Regions from separate parts of the Paenarthrobacter sp. AB444 genome, predicted to be linked through region 1. Evidence: riboswitches for the same ligand, from Rfam matches in the RefSeq annotation. Region 1 holds a riboswitch; each other region holds the start of a gene.
What was found. Region 1 has a riboswitch for thiamine pyrophosphate ahead of thiO (glycine oxidase ThiO). Riboswitches for the same ligand answer to the same signal wherever they lie in the genome.
Positions count from the first base shown of each region.

Region 2: another riboswitch for thiamine pyrophosphate. It lies ahead of thiC (phosphomethylpyrimidine synthase ThiC); the one in region 1 lies ahead of thiO (glycine oxidase ThiO).
Region 3: another riboswitch for thiamine pyrophosphate. It lies ahead of thiD (bifunctional hydroxymethylpyrimidine kinase/phosphomethylpyrimidine kinase); the one in region 1 lies ahead of thiO (glycine oxidase ThiO).
Region 4: another riboswitch for thiamine pyrophosphate. It lies ahead of PQ627_RS07980 (ECF transporter S component); the one in region 1 lies ahead of thiO (glycine oxidase ThiO).

Region 1 covers NZ_JAQZBY010000006.1:94,439-102,157, forward strand. The annotation lists gene PQ627_RS09460 (SDR family NAD(P)-dependent oxidoreductase) at 1-709, opposite strand, end outside; gene moeB (molybdopterin-synthase adenylyltransferase MoeB) at 749-1,951, opposite strand; gene PQ627_RS09470 (TetR/AcrR family transcriptional regulator) at 1,958-2,692, shown strand; gene PQ627_RS09475 (DUF3107 domain-containing protein) at 2,743-2,967, shown strand; gene PQ627_RS09480 (hypothetical protein) at 3,002-3,304, shown strand; gene PQ627_RS09485 (thiazole synthase) at 3,392-4,189, opposite strand; gene thiS (sulfur carrier protein ThiS) at 4,193-4,429, opposite strand; gene thiO (glycine oxidase ThiO) at 4,464-5,708, opposite strand; TPP riboswitch at 5,700-5,820, opposite strand; gene thiE (thiamine phosphate synthase) at 5,848-6,531, shown strand; gene PQ627_RS09505 (RNB domain-containing ribonuclease) at 6,645-7,719, shown strand, end outside.
Region 2 covers NZ_JAQZBY010000004.1:240,845-248,563, reverse strand. The annotation lists gene PQ627_RS07665 (VOC family protein) at 1-74, opposite strand, end outside; gene PQ627_RS07660 (amidohydrolase family protein) at 152-1,234, opposite strand; TPP riboswitch at 1,331-1,438, shown strand; gene thiC (phosphomethylpyrimidine synthase ThiC) at 1,433-3,247, shown strand; gene PQ627_RS07650 (alpha/beta fold hydrolase) at 3,235-3,957, opposite strand; gene ffh (signal recognition particle protein) at 4,018-5,601, opposite strand; gene PQ627_RS07640 (glucose-6-phosphate dehydrogenase) at 5,772-7,172, shown strand; gene PQ627_RS07635 (P-II family nitrogen regulator) at 7,257-7,595, opposite strand; gene PQ627_RS07630 (ammonium transporter) at 7,592-7,719, opposite strand, start outside.
Region 3 covers NZ_JAQZBY010000016.1:52,835-60,553, forward strand. The annotation lists gene proB (glutamate 5-kinase) at 1-461, opposite strand, end outside; gene obgE (GTPase ObgE) at 451-2,037, opposite strand; gene rpmA (50S ribosomal protein L27) at 2,190-2,453, opposite strand; gene rplU (50S ribosomal protein L21) at 2,514-2,822, opposite strand; gene thiD (bifunctional hydroxymethylpyrimidine kinase/phosphomethylpyrimidine kinase) at 3,188-4,705, opposite strand; TPP riboswitch at 4,696-4,794, opposite strand; gene PQ627_RS17605 (Rne/Rng family ribonuclease) at 4,881-7,719, opposite strand, start outside.
Region 4 covers NZ_JAQZBY010000005.1:24,588-32,306, forward strand. The annotation lists gene PQ627_RS07945 (Na(+)/H(+) antiporter subunit C) at 1-94, shown strand, start outside; gene PQ627_RS07950 (Na+/H+ antiporter subunit D) at 91-1,659, shown strand; gene PQ627_RS07955 (Na+/H+ antiporter subunit E) at 1,656-2,222, shown strand; gene PQ627_RS07960 (monovalent cation/H+ antiporter complex subunit F) at 2,219-2,497, shown strand; gene mnhG (monovalent cation/H(+) antiporter subunit G) at 2,487-2,876, shown strand; gene PQ627_RS07970 (DUF4235 domain-containing protein) at 2,952-3,212, opposite strand; gene PQ627_RS07975 (NUDIX hydrolase) at 3,238-3,927, opposite strand; TPP riboswitch at 4,101-4,236, shown strand; gene PQ627_RS07980 (ECF transporter S component) at 4,315-4,935, shown strand; gene PQ627_RS07985 (ABC transporter ATP-binding protein) at 4,935-6,491, shown strand; gene PQ627_RS07990 (energy-coupling factor transporter transmembrane component T family protein) at 6,488-7,282, shown strand; gene PQ627_RS07995 (GNAT family N-acetyltransferase) at 7,287-7,719, opposite strand, start outside.

The sequences.
Region 1 (7,719 bases):
CCTCTTTGGGAAGATGCCGCTGCAACTCTGTCATGATCCCGCCCGGGTGGACTGCGAACGCGCGCACGCCCAATTCCCTGCCGAAATGGTCGAGTTCAACGGCAAACAGGGCATTGGCCGTTTTTGCCTGCCCATAGGCCTTCCACTTGTCATAGCCGCCGGTGAAGTTGATGTCGTCGAAACGGATCGGAGAGAGCTTGTGTCCGGTCGATGACAATGAGACGACCCGCGCATTCCCGGACGCCTGCAACGCCGGCCACAGCGTGTTGACCAGCGTGTAGTGCCCCAGATGGTTGGTGGCGAACTGGGCTTCCCATCCTGGCCCAACCCGTTGCTCAGGGCTGGCCATGATGGCGGCGTTGTTGATCAGGATGTCTAACCTGCCGTGGTCCTCCAGGAAACGCCTCGCAAACCCTTTCACGCTCTCCTGGTCGGCCAGGTCCAGCTGTTCCACCCGGACCGATTCGGACAAGCCGGCATCGGCAAGGACGGAACGGGCGTGTTCGAGCCGGCGCGCAGGCACCGTCACTTCTGCCCCTGCCGAGACCAAAGCGCGCACAGTTTCCAGCCCCAAACCTGAGTAACCACCGGTGACGATTGCCGTCTTGCCTCGCAGGTTGATGCCGTCAATAACCTCCATGGCTGTGGAGCCGTGCCCGAATCCGGAGCCGATGGGGCGTTGTTCTGTTTCAGTCCGTTCTTCGCTCATGCTTGAGCTTCCCAGACAAGCCTGAAAGCAGGCAATGAATCAGTAAACGGGCTTGCTTGGCTCCACTTGCCGCACCCAGGCGAGAATGCCGCCGTCGAGGTGTTTAACGCGGCTGTAGCCGGCCTTGCGTGCCGCTTCCAGCACCGCTGCCGAACGCGTTCCGGCCTTGCAGTGGAACACGATGTCCTTATCCTGCGGCAGCTCAACCCAGGCTTCGCCGGAAAGGATGCGGCCCTGCGGAATCAGGACCGAACCGTCGATGCTCACGATGCTGTGCTCTCCGGATTCGCGGACATCCACCAGCTCGAAGTCCCGCTCCCCCGAGTCCCGCTCAGCAAGCATCCGGGCCAGCTCCGTCGCGGTGACCGTGTGGTCCTGGTCGGTTGCGGCAACCGGAGTCACTCCGCAGAATGCCTCGTAGTCGGTCAGTTCCGTGATGGGCTCCGCTTCAGGGTCCTTGGAAACCTTGATTTCCCGCCAGCTTCCGCCCAAAGCGTCGAACAGCGCCACTCGCCCCAGCAAGGAACGTCCGACGCCAGTAATCAGCTTCACGGCTTCGGTCACCATGAGCGAACCCACCGCTGCGCACAGCATGCCAAAGACGCCTCCCTCACCGCAGGACGGCACCGAACCAGCCGGAGGGGCTTCCGGGTAGAGGTCCCGGTAGCTGGGGCCGTGCTGGGCCCAGAAGACGCTGACCTGGCCATCAAAGCGGAAAATGGAGCCCCACACATACGGCTTGCCCAGGATGGCCGCGGCATCGTTGACCAGGTAACGGGTGGCGAAGTTGTCCGCACCGTCCAGGATGAGGTCGTACTGGGCGAAGAGTTCCAAGGCGTTGGAAGAATCCAGCCGGAGGTTGTGGAGGACCACGTTCACCAAGGGGTTCAGTTCCGCGATGGCATCACGGGCAGATTCGATCTTGGGCTTCCCCACATCCTTGACGCCATGGATGACCTGGCGCTGCAGGTTGCTGAGGTCGACGTCGTCGTCGTCCACGATTCCAAGCGTTCCCACGCCCGCCGCAGCCAGGTACAGCAACGCGGGCGAGCCCAGACCGCCGGCGCCGATGACAAGAACCTTCGCATTCTTGAGCCTGCGTTGGCCCAGGGCTCCGATTTCGGGAATGATGAGATGCCGTGAGTACCGCTCCACCTCTGCCGGCGTGAGCCCGGCGGCCGGTTCGACGAGGGGTGGCAGGACTGTGGGCGCGGCGGAGTGGGCAGCAACAATTGAGGCCATACCCCAATGTATGCCTGCCGATGCCGCCGGGTCATATTACCCACCGGTAGAGTGGTCATAACTGCAAAGGAAAGGCGGCAGACTGTGGCTGACGGCACACGGGCAAACGATGAGGCACCCGCAAAGCAGGAACGGGCCGTTGCACCCCGTTCACCAAGGCTGCCCAGGGACGAGCGCCGTGCACAGCTGCTGAACGCCGCCTTGGAAGTCTTCGTTTCCAACGGATTCCATGGCGCAGCGATGGACGAAATCGCTGAAACCGCCCATGTGAGCAAGCCGGTGCTGTACCAGCACTTCCCGTCCAAGCGGGAGCTCTACATGGCCCTCCTGGACAGCCATTTGGCAACACTGACGGACTTGATGCTGGGCGCCCTGAACTCCACCACGGACAACAAGGAACGCGTCAAGGCTGTCATGCGCGCCTATTACCGGTTCATCGCCGACGACGACCAGGCGCACCGCTTGGTGTTTGAGTCCGACCTCATCAATGATCCCGACGTCAGCTCCCGCTTGGAGACGTTCAACAAGACCTTCGCTGACGCCGTCGCGCATGTGATCGCCGAGGACACGAAACTTCCGCCCCTCGAGGCCCAGCTCCTGGGCCGCGGCTTGGCAGGAATGGCCCAGGTCAGCGCCCGGTATTGGCTGGAAACGGATGGAAACCTTGACCTCGATGTAGCCAGTGATCTGATCTATCGTTTAGCTTGGCGCGGAATCAGTCGATTCCCCAAAGAGTCCTAGGCTACAAATAGAGGACTGACTTAACACTTGATTGGCTTGGAGGCCTTGCTGTGGAAGTAAAGATCGGCATTCAAAACGTTGGCCGTGAAATTGTGCTCGAATCCGCTCTGGATGCTGACGCCGTCGCCAAGATCGTGGCCGAAGCCGTGTCCAAGGGCTCGGAACTGCGGCTGACCGACGAGAAGGGCCGCCAGATCATCGTTCCCGGAAACGTGCTGGGCTACGTGGAGATCGGTGCCGAGGAAGTCCGCCGGGTCGGCTTCGGTGCACTCTGACACTGATCCGCCCATCTGCCGCTAAGGAGTTCCCATGCTTTCCCTCGTCATCGTGGTCCTGGTTACCGTTGCCACTGGCTTCATAGTCTGGGCAAACGACAAGCGGCACAGCAGGTATGGAATTGCGTTGCCGGCCGGTGTTTCAGCCGCGGTCGGTGCCCTGAGCTGGGTAGCTTTCATCAGCGCAGGGCTTGGGTACCAGCCGGGCGCAACGTGGATCCCATGGGTCCTGCCGATGGTGCTCGGCACCGCGGCAGCAGCGGGCGTGGTTGTCTATCTTGGTCGCACGCGCACCAAGCACGACACCGAGGCCCTGACCAAGGCGCTGCGTCTCTAGGGCTCAAACGTCTCTAGGCCTTAAACAAGGATGACCATCACCGCGAGGTGATGGTCATCCTTGTTTAAGGCCCGGGTTTAAGCCCGGCTAGAGGAACTCTGCCCGGCCTTCCATGGCAGAGGACGCCAGGGCGTGCTCACGTTTCGGAATCCGGCCTGCCTGCTTGGCGAGCCGCCCCGCGATGACGGCATGCTTGAAAGCCTGCCCCATCTGCACGGGGTTCTGGGCGCGGGTGACGGCAGTGGCCAGCAGGACGGCATCGCAGCCCAGTTCCATGGCAAGGGCGGCGTCGGAGGCTGTGCCTATACCCGCGTCCAACACCACCGGTACGGAGGCACGGGACACGATGAGTTCAATATTGTGCGGATTGAGGATCCCCAGTCCGGTTCCAATGGGCGAGCCGAGCGGCATGACGGCCGTGGCACCCAGGTTCTCCAGACGCAGCGCCAGGACGGGATCGTCGTTGGTGTAAGCGAAGACCTTGAAGCCCCTGTTCACCAGTTGCTCCGTTGCTTCGACCAGCTCCACCGCATCGGGCAGGAGCGTGTGTTCGTCCGCAATGACTTCCAGCTTTACCCAGTCGGTCTCCAAAGCCTCACGGGCGAGTTCTGCCGTCATCACCGCGTCCTTTGCCGTGAAGCAGCCCGCCGTGTTCGGCAGGACACGGATGTTGTTGTCCACCAGGAGCTGGAAGAGCGAACCTGTTTCAGCGGTCGAGTAGCGCCTCATGGCCACTGTTGTGAGCTCGGTTCCCGAAGCCAGGAGCGCGGCTCCCAGGCCGTCAAGGCTGGGCGCACCTCCAGTGCCCATGATCAGCCTGGAGCCCAGTTCGACGCCGTCGATCACCAATGCGTCGGTGCGGACTTCCGTGTTTGCCTGGGTCATCGTTCAGCCTCCCTGTACTGCGGTTACGAGTTCGAGTTCGTCGCCGTCGGCCAGCGCAGTAGCCGCCCATTGGCTCCGCGGTACCACCTCGGAATTGCGGGCGACGGCGACACCCAGCTTTCCGCCGTCGGCCGCCTGTCCCCGGTGGTCCAGGGCGCGGCCGGTGACGGCGGTGACCACACTGCTGACAGAAGCGCCATCGAGCACTTCGTGCACGGCGCCGTTGAGCTTGATGTTCATACTGTTTCCTTGCTGTGGAGAGAGCAACGCGGGGTCATTTATGGCCCCCTGAAGGGGTTGCCATGGGCCATAAGTGACCCCGCGTTGCGTTGAAGCGGTCAGGGCGGAAGATGGACCAGCGGGGGTCGGTGGAGCCACTCAGCAGCTCCCCCACGATCGCGGCGGCTATGGGAGTGAGGAGGACACCGTGCCGGAAGAATCCCGTGGCGATCACGAGGCCTTCAACCTCGCCGGTGGAGTTGCCCACACGGCCCAGCAACGGGGCGTTGTCCGGAGTTCCTGGTCGTGCGCGGGCCGTTGCCTCCAGGAGTTCGAGTTCAGCAACCGCAGGCACGAGAACCTGCGCGTCACGCAGGAGTTGGTAGACGCCACCGGCCGAGACGGCGTTGGACGTCGCGGACAGACTGTCCTCGCGTTGCGTAGCGCCGATCACCACGGTTCCGTCCTCCCGCGGAACGATGTACACGGGCACTCCGCGGACCATCCCCCGGACTGTGGCGGTGACCAGCGGACGGAGGTGGGCCGGGACGCGTAGTCGGAGGATGTCTCCGTAGACCGGCCTGACTGGAAGGCTGAGTCCCTCGGGAAGGCCCTGCAAGTGAGGGGCTCCCAGCCCATTGGCCACGACCGTTTCGGCCGCGTGGACGGTGCCGCCGTCTTCAAGCTCGACACCGGCAACCCGGTCGCCGTCCCACAACAACCCGCGGGCCGAGGCCTCAACGGCGAACCCATCCCCGGCCCCCTTCACCCAGCTGCCATCATCCGGCGAATGCGCGGCAAGGACCGCCAAAAGGTGGCTCGCCAACTTCCGCGGATCAACCTTGTGATCAGCGGGAATGTCGAAGGCACAGGAAATTTGCGGGCTCAGCAGTGGTTCGCGGTTCCGTGCCTCACGCAAGGACAGCGGCTCAACCTCCAGGCCCGCCGAAAGCTGAACCGAGCGAAGGTCTGCGAGCGCCCTGCGGTCGGCGGCGTCGGCACCCACGGCGAGGGTCGGCGTCGTGCTGTATCCGGTGGCTTCCGTGGGCTGAGGCAGGCTGCCCACGAATGACGGCCACAATCGGGATGACTCGACCATGAGGTCCAGGAGGTCTTCTTCCTGGTAGTGGAGTTCGCTCACCGGTGCCAGCATTCCGGCAGCCGCAAAGGTAGCGCCGCTGGCCGGCGCCGGGTCGATGAGGGCCACGGAGCGGCCCAGCTTCCGCAATTGATGGGCAATGCCCAGGCCGATGACGCCTCCGCCAATGACAGCGACATCTGCGTGAATGGCTTCTGCCATCTGATTCCTTCCCTACGCCGGTACTAGCCGGATCAGGTCAAGCGGTCGGCTCTTAAGCCCTCTCAGCCGGACGGTCACAATGATGGTCGTCGCGGCTCCCGCGGTACGTGCCCAGTTTAGAGGAACTAGTGTGGTTTCCATGACCCAGCATCAATCCCTCGCCTCGGCCCGCCTCTACCTGTGCACTGACGCGCGCAAACGCCAAGGCGATTTTGAAGACTTTGTGGACGCAGCTTTCCAGGGCGGAGTGGACATCATCCAACTCCGCGACAAGGCGGTGGAAGCTGCTGAGGAATTGGAATTGCTGGCCGTCCTGCGCAGCGTTGCCGAACGCCACGGACGGCTCTGGGCAGTCAACGACCGTGCCGATATTGCCAGTGTTTCCGGGGCTCCTGTGTTCCATGTGGGCCAAAAGGACCTGCCCCTGGAGGTCGCCCGTACCTTCTTGCCCCACCCTGCCGTCATAGGCCTGTCCACCCACACTCCCGAGCAAGTGAACGCGGCCATCACCGCCTCGCCCAGCGACCCGGGCCTGGACTACTTCTGTGTTGGCCCGGTATGGGCAACGCCCACCAAGCCCGGCCGCGACGCCGTGGGAACCGGCTTGGTCACATATGCCGCGGAAGCGATCAAGCGCGCTGAAGAGACCACAGGCGGGGCCGTTGATTTGCCCTGGTTCGCGATCGGTGGAATCGACCTTGGCAACGTAGAAGAGGTACTCGCAGCCGGTGCCAGCCGCATCGTCGTCGTCCGCGCCATCACCGAGGCGGAAGACCCGACGGCGGCAGCGAAGTCGATGCTCGAAGCCCTCGACGCCGCTTAGCGGCAACTCCGCACGTTAGCGACGGTAATAAGCCCGCAGTCGCTTGGCGGCTGCGGGCTTTTGCCTGGTGGGCGTCCAAGACTATCGGCCTGTTTCGGGCTACGCTGACTTTCGTGTCACATCACCGGATAGCGCCCAACGTCGACGATTCCTCGGACCAGCTCGCCGCAGCCCTCGCGGCCCTGCGGACGGAGCTTGAGCTGCCCGGCGAGTATCCCGCTGAGGCCGTGCAAGAGGCGCGTGACGCCGTCGAATCCCTCCGCCTGCCCGGGCGGGACCTCAGGCATGTCACCTTCGTGACCATTGACCCCGCGACCTCCACGGACCTTGACCAAGCGCTGTACATCGACCGTGCCGGCGAAGGGTACAAAATCCTTTACGCGATCGCCGATGTTCCATCCTTCGTAGCACCCGGAGGAGCCCTGGATTCGGAAACGCGGCACCGGGGTCAAACACTCTACGCGCCGGACGGGCGCATTCCTTTGCACCCTGAGATCATCAGCGAAAACGCCGGGAGTTTGCTGGCGAACCAGGACTGCGGGGCCTTCGTCTGGGACTTCGATCTGGACGCCAAGGCGGAGGTGGTGAGCGTTTCCGTGGCGCGGGCAACCGTGCGAAGCCGCGCCAAACTCAGCTACGCCGGCGCACAGCAACAGATAGACGAGGGAACTGCACCGCCCGTACTTCAGCTCCTCAAGGAAGTTGGACTTAAAAGGGTCGAGCTGGAGCGGCTTCGTGGCGGGGCCAGCCTCAACATGCCCGAGCAGGAAATCGTCCAGGTGACCGACGGCGGGTACAGAATCGTCGCGGCGCCGTCCTTGCCGGTGGAGGACTGGAATGCGCAGATCTCGCTCATGACGGGGATGGCGGCGGCACAACTGATGCTCGATGGCAAGATCGGCATCCTGCGGACCATGCCTGCCCCCGATGAAAGATCACTGCAGCACTTCAGGCGGCAAACTGCAGCCCTGGGCAAGCCCTGGGACGGCAAGGTCTCCTACGGTGAGTATCTGCGGACACTGGACGCTTCCGATCCGAAACAGCTGGCCATCCTGCACTCCGCCGGAACATTGTTCCGGGGCGCCGGCTATACCCCTTTTGACGGCGAAGTGCCCGAAACGGTGATCCAGGCAGCCATCGGCGCCCCCTACGCCCACACCACTGCTCCCCTGCGGCGGCTCATTGACC
Region 2 (7,719 bases), on a different contig from region 1:
TCGCCGACTTTGAGCATGACAGTGCCCATGGCGAGGTCGGCAGGCAATAGGTCCTGGTTGGATGAAGCGGACATGTGAAGCTCCCGGTGTCGATGCGGCCGCCTTTCGGCTCGTTCTACCTATCTAAATTACTTGAAGCTTCAATTTATTCCTAGCGGATCAGCTGCCCTCGAAGGACGACGTGCTTCAGCGCGGAAACGGCAGCCAGATTCCGGCGCGGATCCTCATGGCAGATCACGACGTCGGCACTCGCCCCTTCGCTGATGGCCTCGGCTCCCAGCCACTTGCGGGCGCCCCAAGTGGCCGCATCGAGGACCGCTGCGGGCGGCAGGCCGGCGTCGTGCAGTTCCTTCATCTCGTCTGCGATCCGGCCATGCCGGATGACGCTGCCCGCGTCCGTACCGGCATGAATGGCTACTCCGGCCTCGTACGCCTCCACCACGCGTTCATGCCTGCGTTCCCAGAGGCGCGTCATGTGGTCCGCGTATCCCGGAAATTTGGGCGCGGCCTGGGCGGCGATATCCGGGAATGTGGCGATGTTGACGAGTGTGGGAACGATAGGAACGGACTGCTCCACGAGCCGTGGAATGTGGCGTGGCAACAGACCCGTTGCGTGTTCGATGCAGTCGATACCGGCATCAAGCATGTCGTCGATGGTGTCTTCGGCAAAGCAATGTGCCGTGACCCGGGCGCCCTCGTCGTGGGCGGCGGTAATGGCGTCCTTGACCGTCTTCGCCGGAAAGGAGGCAGCCAGGTCACCAATGCCCCGGTCAATCCAGTCGCCCACCAGTTTCACCCAGCCGTCGCCGTCGCGGGCTTCCTTCCGGACGGTCTCGACCAACTGCTCCGGCTCAATCTCGTGACCCAATCCGCGCAGGTACCGGCGGCTTCGGGCTATATGGCGGCCGGATCTGATCAGGCGGGGCAAGTCCTCGCGCTGCTGCACCCACCGCGTGTCGCTGGGCGATCCGCAGTCGCGGATGAGCAGGGTTCCCGCGTCCCGGTCCGCCTGGGCCTGCGCGAGGGTGGTGGGCTCATCCACCGCTCCACCGGCGCCCAGTCCGATGTGGCAGTGGGCATCAACGAATCCCGGCAGGACCCAGCCGTCAAGCACGCTGTCCGGTTGCTCCTTGGGGCGCTCGAAAGTAAGGGTGCCCCCAACGGACCACATCCCGCGTCGTTCCTGATCTGCGGCGACGAGCACGGGTCCGCTGAATTCGATGATGTTGGGCATGCCAGAATCCTAGTCCGCTACAGGGCCGGCTAGTGCAGCCAACATCTGACCAGGTGCCATGTGACTGGGTGGCGCACGGGAGCTGTGGTAGCTTCGTCATGACCACACGGGGGCCCTTGCAGGGGCTGAGATCGGGCTGAGGCGGCCTGCGACCGTTGAACCTGTCCGGGTAATGCCGGCGAAGGAAGTGAGTAATCCTTGAGCACCATCGAAACACAGCACAGCCCTGCCCAAAACGAGGTTGTTACGCAGTCCCTGAAGTCCCATTCGCTGGCCTACGTCGAAGACCCAGCCACGGGCATCCGCGTTCCGGTGACCGAAATTTCGCTTGAGCCCTCCCCCAATGGCCAGTCGAACCCACCACTGCAGGTGTACCGGACGGCCGGCCCCGGGAGCGATCCCGTAGTGGGCCTTGAACCCTTCCGGGCCGCCTGGATCGAGGCCCGCGGCGACACTGCCGCGTACACGGGCCGTGAACGCAACCTGCTCGACGACGGCAAGGCGGCTTTGCGGCGGGGCGCCGCCTCTGCCGAATGGAAGGGTGCCCAACCGGTGCCCCGCCGCGCCGTCGAAGGCAAAACCGTCACCCAGATGCACTACGCACGGCAGGGAATGGTAACGCCCGAAATGCGGTTCGTGGCGCTGCGTGAAAACTGCGATGTGGAACTGGTCCGCAGCGAAGTTGCCGCCGGCCGGGCGATCATTCCCAACAACATCAACCACCCCGAGTCCGAGCCCATGATCATCGGCAAGGCCTTCCTGGTGAAGATCAACGCCAACATCGGAAACTCGGCTGTCACCAGTTCCATCGCGGAGGAAGTGGACAAACTGCAGTGGGCAACCCAGTGGGGCGCTGACACTGTCATGGACCTGTCCACCGGCGACGACATCCACACCACCCGCGAGTGGCTCATCCGGAACTCGCCGGTACCCATCGGCACAGTGCCCATCTACCAGGCGCTGGAGAAGGTCAATGGCGAGGCCAACAAGCTCACATGGGAGATTTTCCGCGACACCGTGATCGAGCAGTGCGAACAGGGCGTGGACTACATGACCATCCACGCCGGTGTGCTGCTGAGGTATGTGCCGCTGACCGCCAACCGCGTCACGGGCATCGTCTCCCGCGGCGGATCCATCATGGCCGGATGGTGCCTGGCCCACCACCAGGAAAACTTCCTTTACACGCACTTCGACGAGCTATGCGAAATCTTTGCCCAGTACGACGTCGCGTTCTCCTTGGGAGACGGCCTGCGCCCGGGTGCTACTGCCGATGCCAACGATGCCGCACAATTTGCTGAGCTGGATACGCTGGCCGAACTGACCCAGCGAGCCTGGGAATACGACGTGCAGGTCATGGTGGAAGGTCCCGGGCATATTCCGTTCCACCTGGTCCGTGAGAACGTCGAACGGCAGCAGGAACTGTGCAAGGGGGCCCCGTTCTACACGCTGGGACCGTTGGTCACCGACGTCGCTCCCGGCTATGACCACATCACCTCGGCCATAGGTGCCACTGAAATTGCCCGGTACGGCACAGCCATGCTCTGCTACGTCACCCCCAAGGAGCACCTGGGCCTGCCCAACAAGGACGACGTGAAAACAGGAGTAATCACCTACAAGATCGCGGCGCATGCAGCAGATCTGGCCAAGGGACACCCTGGAGCCCACGAGCGCGATGACGCCCTGTCCAAAGCCAGGTTCGAATTCCGCTGGCGGGACCAGTTTGCCCTGTCCCTGGATCCGGTCACTGCGGAGTCGTTCCACGACGAAACCCTGCCGGCAGAGCCTGCCAAGACGGCACACTTCTGCTCGATGTGCGGTCCAAAGTTCTGCTCCATGCGCATCAGCCAGGATATCCGCGACGAATATGGCTCGGCGGAGTCACAAGCGGCCATCGCAGGGATGTACGACGACGCGAGGGCAGAGGGCATGCGGGAAAAGAGTGCTGAATTCCTCGCCGCCGGCGGGAAGGTATATTTGCCGGAACTTCAAGTCCCGCGAACTCAGGATGCCTGAACCGACCGGGTCCGTCCCACGTCTGCAACGAAGCTGCGGATGATGTGATCGCCGTCGGATGAATCCTGGGGCCGGTGCCCGCCCGCTGCAACGCGGCGGAGGGCACCGGTCTCCTGGAGGTACGCGGCAATTTCCTCGTACAGGGGTTCCCACCCGCCCGTCAGGACAAGGGTGGGTACTCCGGGAACGATGTGCAGCGGCGCTTCCCACGGGGGCGCCTGCAGCCTCAAGCGGCGGGCCGAGCGCTGTGCCTCAAGGGTTTCCAAGCCACCCGTTTCAGCAGAGAAGGCACGCAGGTAATACTCGCGGTGGTAATCGGCGTCGTTAAGCTGGCCCCGCACCTCATACAGCGGTTCCATCAATGCGCGGTAAGAAGCAGTGGCCGGAAGCTCCGCAGTCAAGGACAGGCAGGCCGGCTCCACCAGGACCAGGGAATGGATAAGGTCCGGGCGCTCCACGGCTGCCAGCATGGCAGGAATGGCACCTTGCTCATGCGCCACCACGTGACCTCCGCCCGAATCAGCCAGAGCCTGGATCACGATGGCAACATCGGCAGCGACATCGGACTCCACGGGCTCGGCCACGGGATCGAAGCCGTGCCTGCGGAGAAACAGGGCGTCGTAGCGAAGGGCCATTCCGTGCTGCTTCGGCCACGCCGCAGCACCGAAACTGCCCACTCCGTGAAGGAAGACTACGCGCTGCTTCTGCATTGGTTCAGCCTATGCGACGGCTCCGACATCCCAACCTGTGCCGCTGGGATGCCAGCGCGGTTATTTGCCGAGGAACTTGTCGAAGCCCTTGGGAAGGTTCAGCGATGACGGATCGAAGTCCGCTGCGCCCTGGCCGAAAGCTGCACCCTTGGGAGCTGCCGAAGCTGCATTTGCCCGCTTGGCCTCGGCATCGCGCAACTCCTGGGCCGCCTTGGCCGGGTTGCCGGACCGCGCCTTCTTCTTGGGGGCGTTCTTGCCGTTCTTGCGTCCGCCGCCAGGACCACCAAGGCCAGGCATTCCGGGCATCCCCGGCATGCCGCCACCCTGGGCCAGCTTCTTCATCATCTTCTGGGCTTGGGCGAAACGCTCCAACAGCCCGTTGACCTCGGACACGTGGACACCGGAGCCCTTGGCGATACGCGCACGGCGTGAACCGTTGATGATCTTCGGGGCGACACGCTCATGCGGTGTCATGGAGCGGACGATAGCTTCGACGCGGTCGATCTCTTTTTCGTCGAAGTTCTCCAGCTGCTGGCGGATGTTTTGCGCACCCGGCATCATCATGAGCATCTTCTTCATGGAGCCCATGTTGCGGATCTGCTGCATCTGGGCGAGGAAGTCGTCCAGGGTGAAGTCTTCCTGGTCGGCGAACTTCTTCGCCATCCGGGCTGCTTCTTCCTTGTCCCACGCCTTCTCAGCCTGTTCGATCAAGGTGAGGACGTCACCCATGTCCAGGATGCGCGAGGCCATGCGGTCCGGGTGGAAGAGTTCGAAATCGTCCAGGCCTTCGCCCGTCGACGCGAACATGACCGGCTTGCCGGTCACCGACGCTACGGACAGGGCGGCACCACCGCGGGCATCGCCGTCGAGCTTGGAAAGGACGATGCCGGTGAAGTTGACGCCTTCATCGAAGGCCATCGCCGTGTTGACGGCGTCCTGGCCGATCATGGAGTCGATAACGAACAGAACTTCGTTGGGAATGATCGCCTGGCGGATGCGGCGGGCCTGGTCCATCATCTCGGCGTCAACACCGAGGCGGCCGGCCGTGTCCACGATCACGACGTCGTGAAGCTTCTGGCGCGCTTCCTCGACACCGGCCTTGGCAACGGCGACCGGATCACCGGCGGGGTGCTCAAGTTCGGAGGAGGTGGCGCCGGGGTGCGGAGCGAAGACCGGGACACCGGCACGCTGTCCAACAACCTGGAGCTGGGTTACTGCATTGGGGCGCTGAAGGTCGCAGGCGACCAGCAGGGGGCTGTGGCCCTGGGCCTTGAGCCACTTGGACAGCTTGCCCGCCAGGGTGGTCTTACCGGCACCTTGGAGACCGGCCAGCATGATGATGGTCGGGCCGGTTTTCGCCAGGCGGATACGGCGGGTCTCGCCACCGAGGATCTCCTTGAGTTCCTCGTTGACGATCTTGACTATCTGCTGGCTCGGGTTCAACGCCCCCGAAACCTCGGCGCCCAGGGCACGTTCGCGGATGCGCCCGGTGAACTCACGGACCACGGACACGGCGACGTCCGCGTCCAGGAGGGCACGGCGGATCTCCCGGACTGTGGCATCGACATCAGCCTCGGTGAGGCGGCCCTTGCCACGAAGGTTCTTGAAGGTTGCTGTCAACCGGTCAGAGAGTGAATTGAACACGCGCCGTGCACTTCTTTCGATGGTCTACGAATGGTGGCCGGTCCGGCACACCAGAGTCTTGACGATTACTGCCCCAACAGATGTGTCTCAACCACAACAAATCTGCGTTATCCACGGGACTCGACTATCTAGGGTACCAAGTCACGCTGGCAAGGTGGCATGCTGGCACAGTGACCAGTAAAACAACTGTAAAAACGTTGCTCATCCTCGGCGCGTCCGGGGACCTGACAGGCAGGCTGCTCCTGCCCGGGCTAGCGGGGCTGCTGGCGGCCGGACGCGCGCCCGGCCTAAGGCTGGTGGGTGCCGGCTCCGACCCTTGGTCCCCCGAACAATGGAAGGAAAGAGTGAGGGGCGCTTTCGCGGCGGCGTCGACGTCGGCGGATACGGCCGGAAACGCGGCACTGGACGCTGTTGCCAACAACACTTCCTACCACCAGGTGGACGTAACAGCCGACGGCCCCCTGGCTGATCTGCTGGCACAGCTGGAGGGTCCCGTCGCCGTCTACTTCGCCCTGCCACCCCATGTCAGCCAGAAGGCCTGCGAAGTACTGCATCGGGACCAAGTGCCGGCAGGAACGCGACTGGTCATGGAAAAGCCCTTCGGTTCAGGCACGGAATCAGCACACGAGCTGAACAAAACGTTGGCTGCACTGGTCCCCGAAGACCACATTCACCGGGTGGACCATTTCCTGGGCAAAGCCACGGTCCTGAACATCCTGGGCCTCCGCTTCGCCAACCGGTTCCTTGAGCCCGTCTGGAACCGTAACCACATTGAAAAAGTGGAAGTCATCTTCGATGAGGACTTGGCCCTCGAAGGCCGGGCGCGTTACTACGACACCGCGGGTGCCTTGCGGGACATGATCCAGAGCCACCTTCTGCACATCATGGCATTCCTGGCCATCGACGCCCCGGCCACCATCGAAGAGCGGGACCTCCGTGATGCCGTAGCCACCGTGCTGCGGGCCAGCAGCATCAAAGCGCCCTACGAAGCCTCCACCCGCCGGGCCAGGTACACAGCCGGAACGCTGGGTGAGCGCACTGTGCCCGACTACACGGCCGAGCAAGGCGTGGATCCCGGCCGCAACACCGAGACTCTCGCAGAGGTGCAGGTCGAAATCGACAATTGGCGGTGGGCGGGAGTTCCCTTCATCCTCCGCTCAGGCAAGGCGCTGGGGCAGCGGCGCAAGGAAGCCGTCATCACCTTCCGGCCGGTTCCGCACCTGCCGCAGGGATTCTCGGGGGTGGACTCGCCCAATCAGCTCCGTATCGGATTCGGCCCTGATGTCCTGCAACTGGATGTCGACGTCAACGGCCCCGGAGACATCTTCACCCTGGACAGAGCCAGCCTGGTGGCCCAGCTCAGCGCAGCGGACCTGCTGCCCTACGGTGAAGTCCTGGAAGGCATCCTCACCGGCGATCCCTTGCTGTCCGTTCGAGGAGACACCGCTGAAGACTGCTGGCGGATCATCGAGCCCGTCCTTCGCGCCTGGGAAAAGGACGAGGTTCCGTTGGAAGAATACGACGCCGGAAGCGCCGGGCCGGCCTCCTGGCCCACCGCCGTCAGGAGCTGAGGCCGCCGTCGAACGCAAAAGCGGGCCGGGTACCTTAAGTGGTACCCGGCCCGCTTGTGTTCTGCCCTGATGTCCGGCTTCGCCTTAGATGGCGGCTGCGCCCCGTTCGCCTGTGCGAACCCGCACGGCTTCGTAAACGTCAACCGTCCACACCTTGCCGTCTCCGGCCCTGCCGGTGTTTGAACTGGCGATGAGGACATCCAGGATGTCGTCCGCTTGCTCGTCCGTGGCGAGGACCTCGATGCGGATCTTCGGCAGCAAATCCACGTTGTATTCAGCTCCCCGGTACACCTCGGTGTACCCACGCTGGCGGCCGTAACCGCTGGCCGCGCTGACCGTCAGGCCCTGGACTCCGTAGGCCTCGAGGCCTTCACGGACTGCTTCAAGCTTTTCGGGACGAACGATCGCCGTGATGAGCTTCATGCCTGGACACTCTCCTTGCCTTCTGCGGATGCTTTGCTTGCCGGGGCTTCCGTTTTGCCGATCATGGCCTCGTGCAGCGGCTGGAAGCTGCCACCGTGTCCGTTGACGCCAAACTCGTAGGCCG
Region 3 (7,719 bases), on a different contig from region 1:
TCATTGACCACCGGCACGACACCGAGGTTAAGCAACCGGTCCAGGGCCCGGAAGGCGTTGGTGTGCTGGGTACGGCGCATGAGGTCATCGGCTGTCAGCAGAACCTGGCTCACAGTGACCCCGTGGGCGTTGAAGGCCTGCGTGTAGCGCGCCATCAGGAGCCCCTGGCCGACGCTCGCTGCTGCTTGCTGCGTGGCGAGATCCTTGGGCCGCTTGGCCAAGCCCAAGGGAGCCAACCCGGCGGCAATGGCGCCCGAGGACACCAGGATGATCTCGGTGCCTGCGTTTCGCTTCCCGGCGAGGGCGTTGACCAACTGGGTCAGGGATTTCTCGGAGATGCCGCCTTTGATGCTGGTCAAGGAGGAGGAACCCACCTTGACCACGATCCGTTTGGCGTCAGCTATCCCCTGGCGTTCCAATCCTGCCGCTTCCCCGGGAGCTTCGATGGTCCTAGTCGTCATCACCGGAATCCAGCGTGCTCTCCCTCACTGTCCGCGCGCGGCGACCGCTGACGGATTCAGTCCATATGCCCGCTTTGCGCTCGGCTTCCAGCTCAGCGCGTGCTGCAGCCTTGGCTTCGCGGCGCTCGATCTGCTCTTCGCGCTTTTGCGAGCGGGTGGGCCGGTCGCCGATGTCGGCGATACGGATGTCGGTGCCTCGCGGCGTTGCCAGCAGTTCGGCACCGGCCATCATGGTGGGCTCCCAGTCGAAGACGACGCCGTCGTCCTCACCGATGACCACGGTATCGCCGGGCTTGGCGCCGACCTTGAACAGCTCAGTCTCAACACCAAGCTTGGCGAGACGGTCCGCCAGGTAGCCGATGGCTTCCTCGTTGGTGAAGTCGGTCTGCTTGACCCAGCGCACGGGCTTTTCACCCAGGACGCGGAACAGCGGCTCGAGGTTCTTCTCCTCGCGGCGGATCTTGAAACCGGATTCGTTGACCGCACGTGGCCGCAGTACCGGCGCAGCCACCTTGGGTGGGGCAACCTCGACGGCGTCCCGCGCAGCCTTGACGATCTCGGCCATGGCGAAGCCGAGCTGGCGCAGGCCCTCATGGCTGGTCGCCGATACTTCGAAGACGCGGTAACCGCGTGCCTCAAGGTCGGGGCGGACGAACTCTGCCATGTCCTTGCCGTCAGGAAGGTCCACCTTGTTCAGGACTACGAGCTTGGGACGCTCGTTCAACGGAACAACTTCACCGTCGACGCCTGCATAGCTCATATCAACGGCGTACTTCTCAAGCTCGGCCTCAATGATGGCCAGGTCCGACAGGGGATCACGGTCGGATTCCAGGGTTCCGCAATCAAGGACGTGGACCAGCGCTGCGCAACGCTCCACGTGCCGCAGGAAGTTATGGCCGAGGCCCTTGCCTTCGCTGGCACCTTCAATGAGGCCCGGGACGTCGGCAATGGTGAAGCGCACATCGCCCGCTTGCACCACGCCGAGGTTGGGAATCAGCGTAGTGAAGGGGTAGTCGGCGATCTTCGGGCGCGCAGCTGACATGGCGGCAATCAGGCTGGACTTGCCGGCAGAGGGGAACCCGACGAGTGCGATGTCGGCAATGGACTTCAGTTCCAGGACGATGTCGCTGGATTCGCCCTCGATGCCGAGCAACGCGAATCCGGGAGCCCGGCGCTTCTGCGATGACAGGGCCGCATTGCCGAGGCCTCCCTGGCCGCCTGCAGCTGCAACGTATTCGGTTCCCTCGCCCACGAGGTCAGCCAGGACTTCGCCGTCCTTGGTCTTGACCACGGTGCCGTCGGGTACCGGAAGAACCAGGGTTTCGCCGTTCTTGCCCCCGCGCCAGTCACCCATGCCCGGGCCACCGTTGGTGGCGTGGCGGTGGGGTGCGTGGTGGTAGTCCAGCAACGTGGTTGTCTGCGCCGAGACACGAAGGATGACGTCGCCGCCATTGCCGCCATTGCCGCCGTCGGGACCCCCGAGCGGCTTGAATTTCTCGCGCTTTACGGAGACACAGCCGTGGCCGCCGGTTCCGCCGGATACGTGCAGTACTACCCGGTCTACAAAGCTCGCCACGTGGATCTCCTCAGTTGCTGTTTCCAGCGTTGTTGCTGTTGCCAGCGCTGTTGCAAAACCAGTGCGCCGTGGGCGCCCTAGTCGATTGTAATGCGGTTAAAAGAACGGTGGAGCGGGCCGTTTGGCCCGCTCCACCGGTTCAGAACTTGTTGTTACTCTGCAGCTGCAGCAGCAACGATGTTCACTACGCGACGGCCGCGGCGAGTACCAAACTCAACCGCACCGGCCTGCAGGGCGAACAGGGTGTCGTCGCCACCGCGACCGACGCCTGCACCGGGGTGGAAGTGGGTTCCACGCTGGCGGACGATGATCTCGCCGGCGGAAACTACCTGACCGCCGAAGCGCTTGACGCCCAGGTACTGTGCGTTGGAGTCACGACCGTTGCGAGTGGAACTCGCGCCTTTTTTGTGTGCCATGTGAAATGCCTGCCTCTAAATTTCTGGGGAAACTGAAAATCTGAACAGCGGTAACGAAAGTTACGCGATGCTGGTGATCTTGATCTTGGTCAGTTCCTGACGGTGACCCTGACGCTTCTTGTAGCCGGTCTTGTTCTTGAACTTCTGGATGACGATCTTCGGACCACGGAGGTCTTCGAGGATTTCAGCCGTGACCTTGACGTTGGCCAGTTCCGCAGCAGCGGAGGTGACCTTGTCGCCGTCAACCAGGAGCAAGGCGGGCAGCTCAAGCGTGCTGCCGGCTCCACCGGGGACGCGGTTCAGCGTTACGTAGTCTCCAACGGAAACTTTTTCTTGGCGGCCGCCTGCGCGGACAATCGCGTACACCACTTGGGTACTCACTTCTCTCGACGTTTATAACTAAATTTGCGTGCGGAACCTGAGCCGGAAATGAGGCTGGGTTCGCGCTGTGCCTCAACGCCGTGGACTCCTGATCGAAGCCCGCGAGTCATCCCATGAACAATTCCACGGGGCATAACCCAAGTGTTGGCGTAAGCACCGAAGATCAAGATTACGCTAGTTTGACCCTCAGCTGCAAATGAGGCCGGGTCCGGAGGCTGCCACGTGACTTGCGTCACGAGTCGTAACGGACTCTCCCGGCACCGTGCCCATACAGCCTACAGGGTTCGGCAACGAATCACGCGATCCGGCGCGCGGAGGAAGCCGGCTTTGCTGCCCGAGCGACGAATGGTGCCCTAGGCGTGAAGCCTGGGAGCGTCAAAGAACGCGGTCTCATAGCGACAGGACTGCCTGAAGGCCTCCAGCATGTCCGCACGCTCACGAGCGGTAGCTGAGAGTGCAGCTGCGTCCGTGAAGTTGATCGCTTCGCGGGTGGCAGCGGCGAAAGCTTCGTCCGCATACGTCCTCAGCCACTCCGCGTAAGGGTGGGCGGCTGAAGCCCCCGCCTCCACAAAGGCGGCATGGAGCTTCTGCCCTACTTCGGCGTACAACCAGTAGCAAGGCAGGATCGCGGCCAGAACCACTGCATAGCTGCCCGACGTCGAAGCGGCCAGCAGGTGGTCCACATAGGCTTTGGTCACTGGTCCCGTCACGCCCGATGCCTCGCGGGTACTCAGCCAGTTCCTGTGCAGTTCCGATTCCACTTCGAGGCACTGCTGTGATCCCTTGGCCCAGAACAGTTGTTCTTCTTCAGTTGGCGCCAACGCGCCGGCCCGGGCCAGCACCCTGGAATAGCCATTCAAATAGATGGCATCCTGTGCCAGGTAGTAACTGAATGCAGGCTCCGGCAGCTGCCCGGACTGCAGTTCCTGGATGAAGTTCAGCTCATGGATTCTTTCAAGCTCAGGGACGGCTTCTTTCCACAAGATGGCAGCGAACCCGCCCGTTTGGAGCTTGCGCTGGTGATGGAAGTGGTCCACTGGTCCGTTGCCTTCGCCGACCTCCAGCTCAACTGAACCCCTCAGCGCCTGGAGCAGCCACGGCTTTACCTCGCGCAACGACGCTTCCCAGTCACCCGTACGTACCTGGACGGTGGCCATCGCCGACGACAACGAGCACCCAGTGCCATGGCTGTTCTTTGTCTCAATCCGTGGACCGGCTACCTCGACGACATCCTGGTGCAACAAGCCAACGGTGTTGATCAACGCGTCCGGACACTCGGCGCCAGCCAGGTGACCGCCCTTGACCAGGACGGTGTTTCCGCATTCCGCGGCAAGGCGCTTGCCCTGCTCCAGGGCCGAAGCCCAATCGGCCGCCTCAGACTCGCCCAACAATATGGCAAGTTCCGGCAAGTTGGGCGTGATGAGGTCCGCCAACGGCAGCAAGGAACGAAGGGCCTCGACGGCAGACTCCGTCAGGAGGCGGTCACCGCTGGTGGCCACCATCACCGGGTCAAGGACGACGACGGCGGGATGCACTTCCCCAAGCCACCTGCGGACTTCATCAATCACCTCTGCGTCCCCCAGCATGCCGATCTTGACGGCATCGATGGCGATGTCGCTGCTGATCGCGGTCAACTGTTGCCGCAGGAACTCCACCGGGGGTACGTGGACGGCACTGACACCCTGGGTGTTTTGTGCGGTCAGGGCCGTGATGGCAGCCATTCCGTAACCGCCGTGGGCGGCGATGCTCTTAAGGTCTGCTTGGATCCCGGCGCCTCCGGAGGGATCTGAGCCTGCGATGCTCAGTACCCGTGGGGTCTGCCTGTGGTCCGCCACCAGCGGATACACAGAGGAATATGACAACTCGGCCATGAGGACATCCCTTCGCCGGTGCTAACCGGACAGGTTCAACGGGTCTGGATCTCAGCCCGGCCCACCGCCTGGCACCCCGTGTCAGTCCCCCAGCCTAACGCACCGAAAAGGGCGAGGGCCCCGTAATGCCCGCTCCTGGCGGATATTACAGGGCCCTCGAAACCACTGACGTCGATCAGAGCTCGGAGGCAGGCACGCCGACACCCAGGATGATGGGTTCCTCCGAAGCCGGTTTCCGGACCGGTTCTGCCGGCGCCTTGGACTGGTGTGCCGATCCCTGGGCAGCTGTGGCAGCTTCCTCGTGGTGCTCAACACTGGTCTCGTTGGCCGCACCTTGTGCCCTGCTGGCACTGCGGTTGCGGCGGCCCCGGCGACCCCTCGAAGCCGCAGGAGCTTCTCCGGACGAAGGAACCTGTGCGGCGGCTGCCGGGGCCGCCCCGGCAGCTGGAGCCGCTGCACTCTCCGAAGCGCCCTCTTCCTCGGCGGACGGAGCGGCACCGAGGTGCGAGAACGCCTCGGCCAATCGGTCCAGGCTCATGGCAGGCTTGGACGTTTGCGGCTCGTCATGGTGTTCGACGAAAGGCAGCGCAACCTCTTCGCCGCCGAAGCGCAGCACCGGGGTGGAGCGCGCTTCACGGACGGCGGCATCGTGGGCCTCAGTGGCCTGGTCGGTTGGAGCATCCTTTGCCGCAGCAGAAATGGATCCTGTCCCGGCCTCGTGCCGCCCGGCAGCCCGTGCCAGCTCTTCGGCCTTGTGGATTTCGTCATCGTGCAGGTGGGCAGCATGCGCTGCGGCGGCAATGGTCGCCAGCGCTGCACGGGTCGCTTCAGCTTTTGCCTGGCGCGCAGGGTCCTGTGGTTCCGGGTGTGCCGCCAGGGCAGCCGGAGCTGAGGGCGCCGTGTGGACCTGGGCGGGTGCTTCGGCTGCCCCCTGCGCTCCTCCCTTGCCGCGACGACGCTTGCGTTCCGTGCGCGCGGTGGGCTGTTGCGCCTCGGTGTTGGGACGGTGCTGCTCGACAGCCGCCACGTTGGCACGACGATGCTCCACGGGCTCGTCGTGTGTCACGACACCGCGGCCTGCGCAATGCTCACACTGTTCACCGAAGACCTCAAGGAGTCCGGTACCCATGCGTTTGCGCGTCATCTGCACCAAACCGAGCGAGGTCACTTCAGCAACCTGGTGCTTGGTACGGTCGCGGCCCAAGCATTCGACCAGGCGGCGCAGCACGAGATCGCGGTTGGATTCCAGCACCATGTCGATGAAGTCGATGACAATAATGCCGCCGATGTCACGCAGGCGAAGTTGCCGGACTACTTCCTCGGCAGCTTCAAGGTTGTTCTTGGTGACTGTCTCCTCGAGGTTGCCGCCGCTGCCGGTGAACTTACCGGTGTTGACGTCCACCACGGTCATGGCCTCAGTGCGGTCGATGACCAACGAACCACCGGAAGGCAGGAAGACCTTGCGTTCGAGTGCCTTGTGGATCTGCTCATCGATGCGCCAAGCGGAGAAGATGTCCTGGTCCTTGGTCCACTTTTCGAGCCGGCCCACCAGATCGGGAGCAACGTAGGTGACGTAGGCCTCGATGGTGTCCCAGGCATCGTCACCGGAGACGATCAGCTTGGAGAAGTCCTCGTTGAAGACGTCGCGGACCACCTTGATGGTGAGGTCCGGTTCGCCGTAGAGCAGTTCCGGTGCCAGCACCTTGGTGGAGGCAGCCTGCCCTTCGATGCCCTCCCACTGCGCGCGCAGCCGGTTGATGTCGTGGGTCAGTTCTTCTTCCGATGCGCCCTCAGCGGCGGTGCGGACAATGACGCCGGCGTTTTCCGGCAGGCGGTCCTTGAGGATCCGCTTGAGGCGGTTGCGTTCGACGTCGGGCAGCTTGCGGGAGATACCGGTCATGGATCCACCGGGCACGTACACCAGGTAGCGGCCCGGGAGGGAAATCTGGCTTGTGAGGCGGGCACCCTTGTGCCCCACGGGGTCCTTGGTGACCTGGACCAGGACAGAGTCCCCCGACTTCAGTGCGTTCTCGATCCGGCGAGGCTGGCCTTCAAGGTTGACCGCGTCCCAGTTCACTTCACCGGCGTAGAGCACCGCGTTGCGGCCGCGTCCGATGTCCACGAAGGCAGCTTCCATCGAGGGCAGGACGTTCTGGACCTTGCCCAGGTACACGTTGCCGATCAGTGAGTCCTGCTGCGTCTTGGACACAAAGTGCTCAGCCAGTACGCCGTCCTCAAGGACGCCGATCTGGATTCTGTCATCGCGCTGGCGGACGATCATCTGCCGGTCCACCGACTCGCGGCGTGCCAGGAACTCCGCTTCGGTGATCACCTGGCGGCGGCGTCCGGTCTCGCGTGACTCGCGACGACGCTGCTTCTTCGCCTCGAGGCGGGTAGAGCCCTTTACGCTGGCGACCCGGTTGGAGGGGGCAGTTTCCGTGATGGGGCGCGGTGCGCGGACACGGGTGACCGTGTTGGGCGGATCATCGTCCGAGCCGCCGGTCAGTTCAAGGTCCTGGTCTCCACGGCGGCGCCTGCGACGACGACGCGAGGTAACGCCGTCTTCGAGGGCTTCAGCTGCCGGAGCCTCGTCGTCCCCGGAGTCGCTGCTGTCTTCGCTGTCATTCTCTCGCTCGGTCCCGCGGCGGCCACGGCGGCCACGGCTCCGGCGGCGGCGACGGCTGCCACCTTCGTCCAGTTCGCCCTCAGCGCCGGTTTCAGCGTCGTCCTCAGCCTCGTCGCCTTTTTCTTCCACAGCCGCGGCGCGCGGAACAGTGGTCAGGTCCGGAGCCTGGAAAATCATGGAAGTAATGGAAACCGGCTCCATGAACAGTGACGTCGCAGCAGGAGCGGCTTCTTCAGCAGGCGTGGCCTCCTCGACAGCTTCTTCTTCAGCGGCAGGCGCCTCCGGCTGGGAGCCGGCGTCCGGCGTCGTGGTTTCCGCGGCAGGTTCTTCGACCACTTCCGCAGCAACCGGGGCCTCTTCCGCTTCTACCTTCGGCTTGGCAGCACGA
Region 4 (7,719 bases), on a different contig from region 1:
CGCGGTCACCCCGTCCAGTCCGTCAGACCGGTTCCACCCGGAAGCCACGGAAACACCCAGTTCTTCGACAAGGCAGGAAGGGGGCAGCGCGTGAACCTCGCAAACCTGTCACCGCTGGCCGTCCTCCTCCCCATCCTTGGCGCCGCGCTGGCGTTCCTGCTGATCCGGCACCAGACCGCCCAGCGGGTAGTCAGCATCGGCATCCTCAGCAGCACCTTGCTCCTGGAATGCCTCCTGCTGTTCTCCGTTTGGAGCGGCGGCACCACCTCCGTCACTTTGGGTGGCTGGCTGCCGCCTTGGGGCGTGGTGCTGGTCGTAGACCAGTTCTCTTCGCTCATGCTGGTGGTTTCGTCCGTGGTCAGCCTGGCGGTTTTGATCTACGCGACGGGCCAGGGCATGGCCGACGGCGACCAGGAAGCACCCGTTTCGATCTTCCACCCCACGTACCTCATCCTGGTGGCGGGCGTCTCCAATGCCTTCCTCACAGGTGACCTCTTCAACCTTTACGTCGGCTTCGAGATCCTGCTGACGGCAAGCTATGTGCTCATGACCCTGGGCGGCACCGGTCCGCGCATCCGTGCCGGTGTCACGTACGTGGTGGTCTCCGTAGTGTCGTCCGTCCTGTTCCTTATTGCCATTGCCATGATTTACGGGGCCACAGGGACCATTACGATGGCGGACCTGGCGGTCAAGCTGGCTGAACTGGACCCGGGCACGCAGAACCTGCTGCACGTGATGCTCCTGGTGGCGTTCGGTATCAAGGCGGCTGTCTTCCCGTTGTCGTTCTGGCTTCCCGACTCCTATCCCACGGCCCCGGCCCCCGTTACAGCGGTGTTCGCAGGCTTGCTGACCAAGGTGGGCGTCTATGCGATGGTCCGGACTGAAACCCTCCTGTTCCCTGGAGACACCCTCAACGTCCCCTTGATGGTGGTGGCGCTGCTGACCATGGTGGTGGGCATTCTGGGTGCCTTGGCCCAGAGCGACATCAAACGTCTGCTGTCCTTCACCCTGGTCAGCCATATCGGGTACATGGTGTTCGGGCTGGCCATCAGCTCGGTGTCCGGCCTGGGCGCGGCTGTGTTCTACGTGGCCCACCACATCACCGTGCAGACCAGCCTGTTCCTGGTGACGGGCCTGATCGAACGTCGTGGCGGCAGTTCATCCATTGACCGGCTGGGTGGCCTGGCCAAGCTCTCGCCTTTGCTGGCGTTGCTGTTCTTCGTACCGGCCATGAACCTGGCAGGTATTCCACCGTTCTCCGGGTTCCTTGGAAAGCTTGGCCTCCTGCAGGCGGGCGTGGAACTCGGCACGCCGTTGGCGATCGTGCTGGTTGTGGGCGGCGTGGTCACCAGCCTCCTGACCCTGCTGGCCATCGCAAGGGTTTGGAACAGGGCTTTCTGGCGCAAACCCGAAGATGCCGAGTACCCGGACCCCGTGCTGCTGACCCCCGGTAACGTCGGAGTGCTGCCGCGCACCATGGTGGGTTCCACGGCAGCGTTGGTGGTGTTCGGTGTGGCATTGACGGTCTTCGCCGGCCCTCTCTTCCAGATCGCGGACGGTTCGGCTGAAATCATGTTGGACCGCTCGGCCTACATCCATTCCGTGCTGGGCGACGCCGTTGAGGTGCCGCCCCTGCCTCAGAACAGTGGTGCCAAATGAGCCGCAAACCGACCTCGTTCCGCACGGAACTGCCTCTGCTCATCTGGTTGGTCATCGTGTGGGGTGCGCTGTGGCGGGACTTCAGCCCCGGAAACCTGCTCTTCGGCGCGCTGATCGCCGTGCTGGTTGCCAAGTTCTTTTACCTCCCGCCCGTGGAGCTCAGCGGCAGGTTCAACGTCCTGCGCGCCATTCCGTTCGCCGTGGTCTTCCTCGCGAAAGTGGTGGCAGCGAGCTTCGTGGTTCTGTACCTGGCGGTGGTCAAAGGGCCCAAGGTGCGCAGCGCCGTCGTCGCTGTTCCCTTGCGGAGCCATTCGGACCTCATGGTGACTGCGACCGGCCACGTCATTTCGTTGATCCCCGGGTCCCTGGTGGTGGAGGTGGACCGTTCGACGTCCACCCTGTACCTGCACGCACTCAACATTGACGGGGAAGCGGACATCGCGAAAATACGCCACGAAACCCAGAACATCGAGGCCGGGCTGATCCGCATCATGGGCACCCGGGAAGAGGTCGAGGCGCTGAAAGCGGAACCCCGGGCCGGCCTGGAAGGGGCAGCGCTGTGAAGGAATTTGTCTTGGTGGCTACGGCGGTGATCCTCAGCCTCGCAGCTGCAGGTGCAATCATCCGCATCGCGATCGGTCCGTCCCTGCTGGACCGCGTCCTCGCCTCCGATGTCCTGCTGGCCATCGTGGGTGCAGCCCTCGCCGTGGACATGGCAGTGAACCGGCACCTGAACAACCTGATGCTCCTGGTAGCACTTGCGATCATCGGGTTCATCGGCTCGGTAACGGTTGCCCGCTTTGTGGCCGAGAGGAGGGAACACAGCAATGAATCCTGATGCCTCCGGCGTGGACGTCGTCATCGACGCCGTTACCGTCGTGTTCCTGATTGTCGGTGCGATGATGTCGCTCGGTGCTGCGATCGGCCTGCTGCGGTTTCCGGAGCTTATGAGCCGCATGCACGCCGCCACCAAGCCGCAGGTGCTCGGACTGTTCCTGATGCTCTCGGCAATCGGCTTGCAGATGCGCACCTGGTGGGTGTGGCCGGTCCTGCTGGTGGCGTGGATCTTCCAGCTCCTCACGGCGCCGGTCTCCGCACATATGGTGGGACGTTCGGCGTACCGGACCAAGCACGGACACCGCGAGAAGCTCACCAAAGATGAACTCGAAGCCGTAGTCCAAAGGGCTGCCGCCGGCCAAGAGCCCCTGGAGCCCTAAAGCAACGCGGGGTCACTTATGGCCCATCCCCAGGGGATTTATGGGCCATAAGTGACCCCGCGTTGCTTCTCCTGCTTAGACGATGTCCTGCGACTTCGCGAAACGGGCAATGGCCCGCTGCGTGCCCCGGCTGGTGAGGACTTGGATCAGCGTGCTCACGAAGGCGGAAACCAACGCAAAGGTCAGGGCCGAACGAAGGCTCGTTTCCATGTCGTCATGGCCTGTGGGCGGCTTGTTGCCCGTGGCCTTTTCCCAGCCTTTGTTGACGAGTTTGGTACCGACAAAGCCTGCGCCGAGGCTGATCCCGGTGCCCAACAGCTTGAAGAAGAGGTTCATGCCCCCAGCCTAGCTGTATGGCAGGCTACCTGCGGCTCTCCCTTTCCTTGAGAAACGCAGTCAAGGAACCGACCGGCGCCAGCACCGGGATCACTGGGTGCTCGGCCGACCAAACGGCGTCCACGGAGTCGAAAGCCGCGAGTTCCTTGAGCAGGTAATACGTGGGCGGCATCAACTTAAGTCTGCCTTCCGCTTCGGAAGCCAAGATTCCGCTGACAGGCATCCACAGTGATTGCCAGGCCTCCGTGGTCTGGTGGCGTGGCTGTGCTTCCGGGGCGGGCTTGGCGAGGTAGAAGTAGGTGTCGAAACGCTTGGGCATGTCCACGGGAGTGATCCAATTGGCCCACGGACGCAGGGCTGCGGCCTCTATGGCCAGCCCCGCTTCTTCCTGGACTTCGCGGATGGCTGCAGCAAGGACGGTCCCAGCGGCCTTCTGTGCCTGGGCTGGATCCGAGGAAATCGAACTCTGCCCCCAGGCGGCAGCGTGGCTGTGGAGAAGTTCCGCCGGGTAATCCCATCCGGCCTGATCCGCGGCATCCACCCGGCCGCCCGGGAACACCACCATTCCCGCAGCGAAGTCCATGGTGCTGACCCGGTGCTGGACGAACGCCTCGAGCCCGGATGGGGTATCGCGGAGCAGGATGACGCTGGCGGCGAGGCGTGGCTCGGACACTGGCGTGGTGTCGGGAAGGCTGGAACCGGGAAGATCCGTCATGAAGTCATTCTCGCAGGTGCGTTGCGGGGCCTGCTCTGCGTGCAACGAGCGAGGAATGGGGCGCAGAGCGGGCCTCGCAACGGCAAGGACGGAATATGACCCCGCCTACCCCGCCTGGCCCGGCCTCACAGGCACGCCAAGGTGTAAACTGAACCAGCCCATCAGGGCAGATTTGATAACGACAGGGGAGCGCCGCCGTCGAATCCTGCACCACGCAGGAGACGCGAGGGCGCTGAGAGTGCGGACAGCCGCAGACCCTCGAACCTGATCCGGTTAGTACCGGCGCAAGGGAGTCGAGCTTCTCAGAGTGTCCGGGTCCGGACGGCGCGCACGCCGGCCGGAAACCGGGGAGCACTTTCCCCTCCTGTAACCTCAGGAGGCAGAAAAATGACCACGGTAAACGTGAAGAAGACCAGTTACGGCTGGCGAGTTGTAGACATCGTAGTGGCAGCCCTCATCGCCATCGCCGGCGGCGTCATCTTCTGGGCCTGGTCCCAGGGCGCCGCGATCGTATCCATCCCCATGAACGCGGCCTACCCGCCATTGACCGGCCTCATCGCCGGTGGCTGGATGATCCCCGCAGTCCTGGGCATGCTCATTATCCGCAAGCCCGGCGCAGCCCTGTTCTGCGAGGCTGTGGCCGCCACCGGCGAACTCATCATGGGCTCGCAGTACGGCACCACGGTGCTGATCTCCGGCATCCTGCAGGGCCTCGGCGCCGAGCTCATCTTCGCGGCGTTCCGCTACAAGAAGTTCAATCTGCCCACGTCGCTTCTCGCGGGTGCAGGTGCCGGACTCTTCTGCGGCCTCAACGACTCCTTCCTCCCGTGGGGCTGGAACATCGCCTATGAGGCCGTCGACAAGCTCACCTACATCGCGTTCTGCACCCTTTCCGGCGCCATCATCGCAGGGGCCCTTTCCTGGGTGGCCACCCGCGGTCTGGCGAAGACGGGCGTTCTCAGCTCCTTCGCCTCGCGCAAGGCCGCTTCGGAGCCAGTCTTCAGCTGATGCCCGCCACACAGAGCGGTACGGTCAAGCCTGCCGCCATTTCCGCCGAGGGGTGGGGGTGGCGGCATGCCGGGCGCTCCACGCCTGCCATCCAGGGCCTGGACCTGCGGATCGAACCGGGGGAGCGGGTCCTCCTCTTGGGCCCGTCCGGGGCCGGCAAGTCCACGCTCCTGCACGCCCTGACCGGGGTGCTGGGTGATGAGGAAGACGACTCGGACGAGACCGGCTCGCTGCTGATCGACGGCGTCGCGCCCCGCGAGTCCCGTGGCCGGGCGGGACTGATGCAGCAGGACCCCGAAACCCAGGTGATCCTCTCGCGCGTGGGCGACGACGTCGCCTTCGGTGCGGAGAACTTGGCTGTGCCCCGGGACGAGATCTGGTCCCGCGTGCATGAAGCGCTCGACGACGTCGGCTTGCGTACCGCTGCCGGCGGCGGTTTGGCGTTGGACCACCCGACGGCGGCACTCTCCGGTGGCCAGAAGCAGCGGCTCGCGTTGGCGGGCATTCTGGCGATGCGGCCCGGGCTGATCCTGCTCGACGAGCCCACGGCCAACCTTGACCCCGCAGGCGTACTGGAGGTCCGGGACGCGGTGCGCCGCTGCCTGGACAAGACCGGTGCCACGCTGGTGGTCGTGGAGCACAGGGTGTCCGTGTGGAAGGACATGGTGGACCGGATCGTGGTCCTGCAGCCCGGTTCTGCCGGTGGGGGAACACTCCTGGACGGGCCGCCGGACCAGGTTCTCTCCGAGGCACGATCCATGCTGATGGCAGCGGGCGTATGGGTACCCGGTTACGTTCCCGCGACCCGGGCAAGGCTCCAGGCGGACGGTCCCAGCGAGCTGCTCCTCGTGGCCCAGGACTTGGCGGTTTCCCGGGAAAAGCCCAAGCGGAAGGGCTTCAGGACCATCCCGCCCGTCCCCGCGCAGAAAGACATCACGGCCCAGGTCAGAGCCGGCCAGGCACTGACCATTACCGGGCCGAACGGGGCCGGCAAGTCCACCTTCGCACTCACCTTGGCTGGTCTTCTGGCGCCGGTGGACGGCGCGGTGAGTGCCGGCGTCGAGCTTTCACAAGGAGCGGGCATTGACCCGTACAAATGGAAAGCCGATCAGCTGATCTCCCGGATTGGCACGGTCTTCCAGGAGCCGGAGCACCAATTCGTCACCGGCAAAGTCCTGGACGAGCTCATGTTCGGCCCCAGGCACCTCGGCCACGGGGAAGAGCGCGTTGACGAACTCGTGGAGCGGTTGAGGCTGGGCCATTTGGTGGACGCGAATCCCTACACCTTGTCCGGCGGGGAGAAGCGGAGGCTCTCAGTAGCCACAGTGCTGGCGGCCCACCCCAAGGTGCTGGTCCTGGATGAGCCCACGTTCGGCCAGGACGCCAACACGTGGGCAGAGCTGGCGTCGTTCCTTTCGGAGCTGCTCGATGCCGGGACGGCCGTTGTGTCGGTGACCCACGATCAGGAGTTCAGCGCGGTCCTGGGCGGGACGGAGCTGCGGCTGGGGCCGGCAACACAGGGCGAAGCAGCGCATCAGGAAGCGGGTGCCGCGTGAGGGACGCCCTGAACCTGAGCGGAAACCACGCACTCCTGACCCGGGCGAATCCACTGGCGAAGTTCGTGGCCGTCTTCTTCATCTCGCTGGTGCTGGCCCTGTCCATCGACTGGGTTTCGGCATCCACTGCGCTGATTGCGGAACTGGCGCTTTTCCCGTTGGCCGGCCTCACGCTGCGGCTGTTGTGGCTTCGCGCGTGGCCGCTGATTATCGCGTCAGTGATCGGCGGCTGGAGCACCGCCATTGTGGCCGCCGACAGCGGCGCTGTACTGCTCGACGTCGGACTCTGGTCCATCAGCGAAGGTTCCCTTCAGCTGGGGCTGGGTTTCATGTTGCGCGGTTTGGCGATCGCCCTCCCGGCGATCCTGCTGATGTCGTGCACTGATCCGACTGACCTTGCCGACGCCTTGGCCCAAAAAGCGAAACTGCCGCACCGTTTTGTCCTCGGGTCCCTTGCTGCCATGAGGCTGGTGGGCCTCATGGCAGAGGAATGGCAGACCATTGGAATGGCCCGCCGTGCCCGCGGCGTCGGCTCGCAGGGCAGCCCGCTGCAGAGGCTCAAGGCGACGCTGGGGCAGAGTTTCGGTCTGCTGGTCCAGGCTGTCCGCCGGGCTTCGAGATTGGCCGTGACCATGGAAGCGCGCGGCTTCGGGGGCGGGCAACGGACATGGGCGCGCGAATCCACCTACTCACTCCTGGACGTGTGGGTGGTGCTCGGCGGGGTGCTGGTTGCCGCGGCCGCTGTGCTGACCGCTGTGGGTGCCGGGACGTGGAGCTTCGTCTGGCGCTAGCTGCCTAGCGCTGGCGCTGGATTTCCTCGAAGCCGGCGCGGGTCAGGAAGCCCAGCTGGGCTTCCTTTTCTTCCAGCTGGATGATCGGACCCAATTCGAAGCAGGTGGCTTCCAGCCGGCGAAGGGCTTTGGCGTTGCGGGCATCCGGTTCCACGACGATCCTGTCCTTGCCCGGTACGGAGAACATGTACTTGATGAGCGAGGTTGCCAGGCGGGGCGTGAAGTGCGGGATGGGCCGCGTTGCCGGGGCGAGCAGGAGGTGCATTCCGATGTCCTCGGCCCGGGCCGGATAGGCCTCTCCCACGGGGTCGTGCAACGGCTCATAGGTCTGGAACAAAGCCAGCGGTTCGCCGTCGAGGATCACCAGGAACGCGTGGTGGGTGTCCAGTGAGTCAAGGAACTCGTAGATGCCCAGTACTTCCTCACGCGGCTTCTCC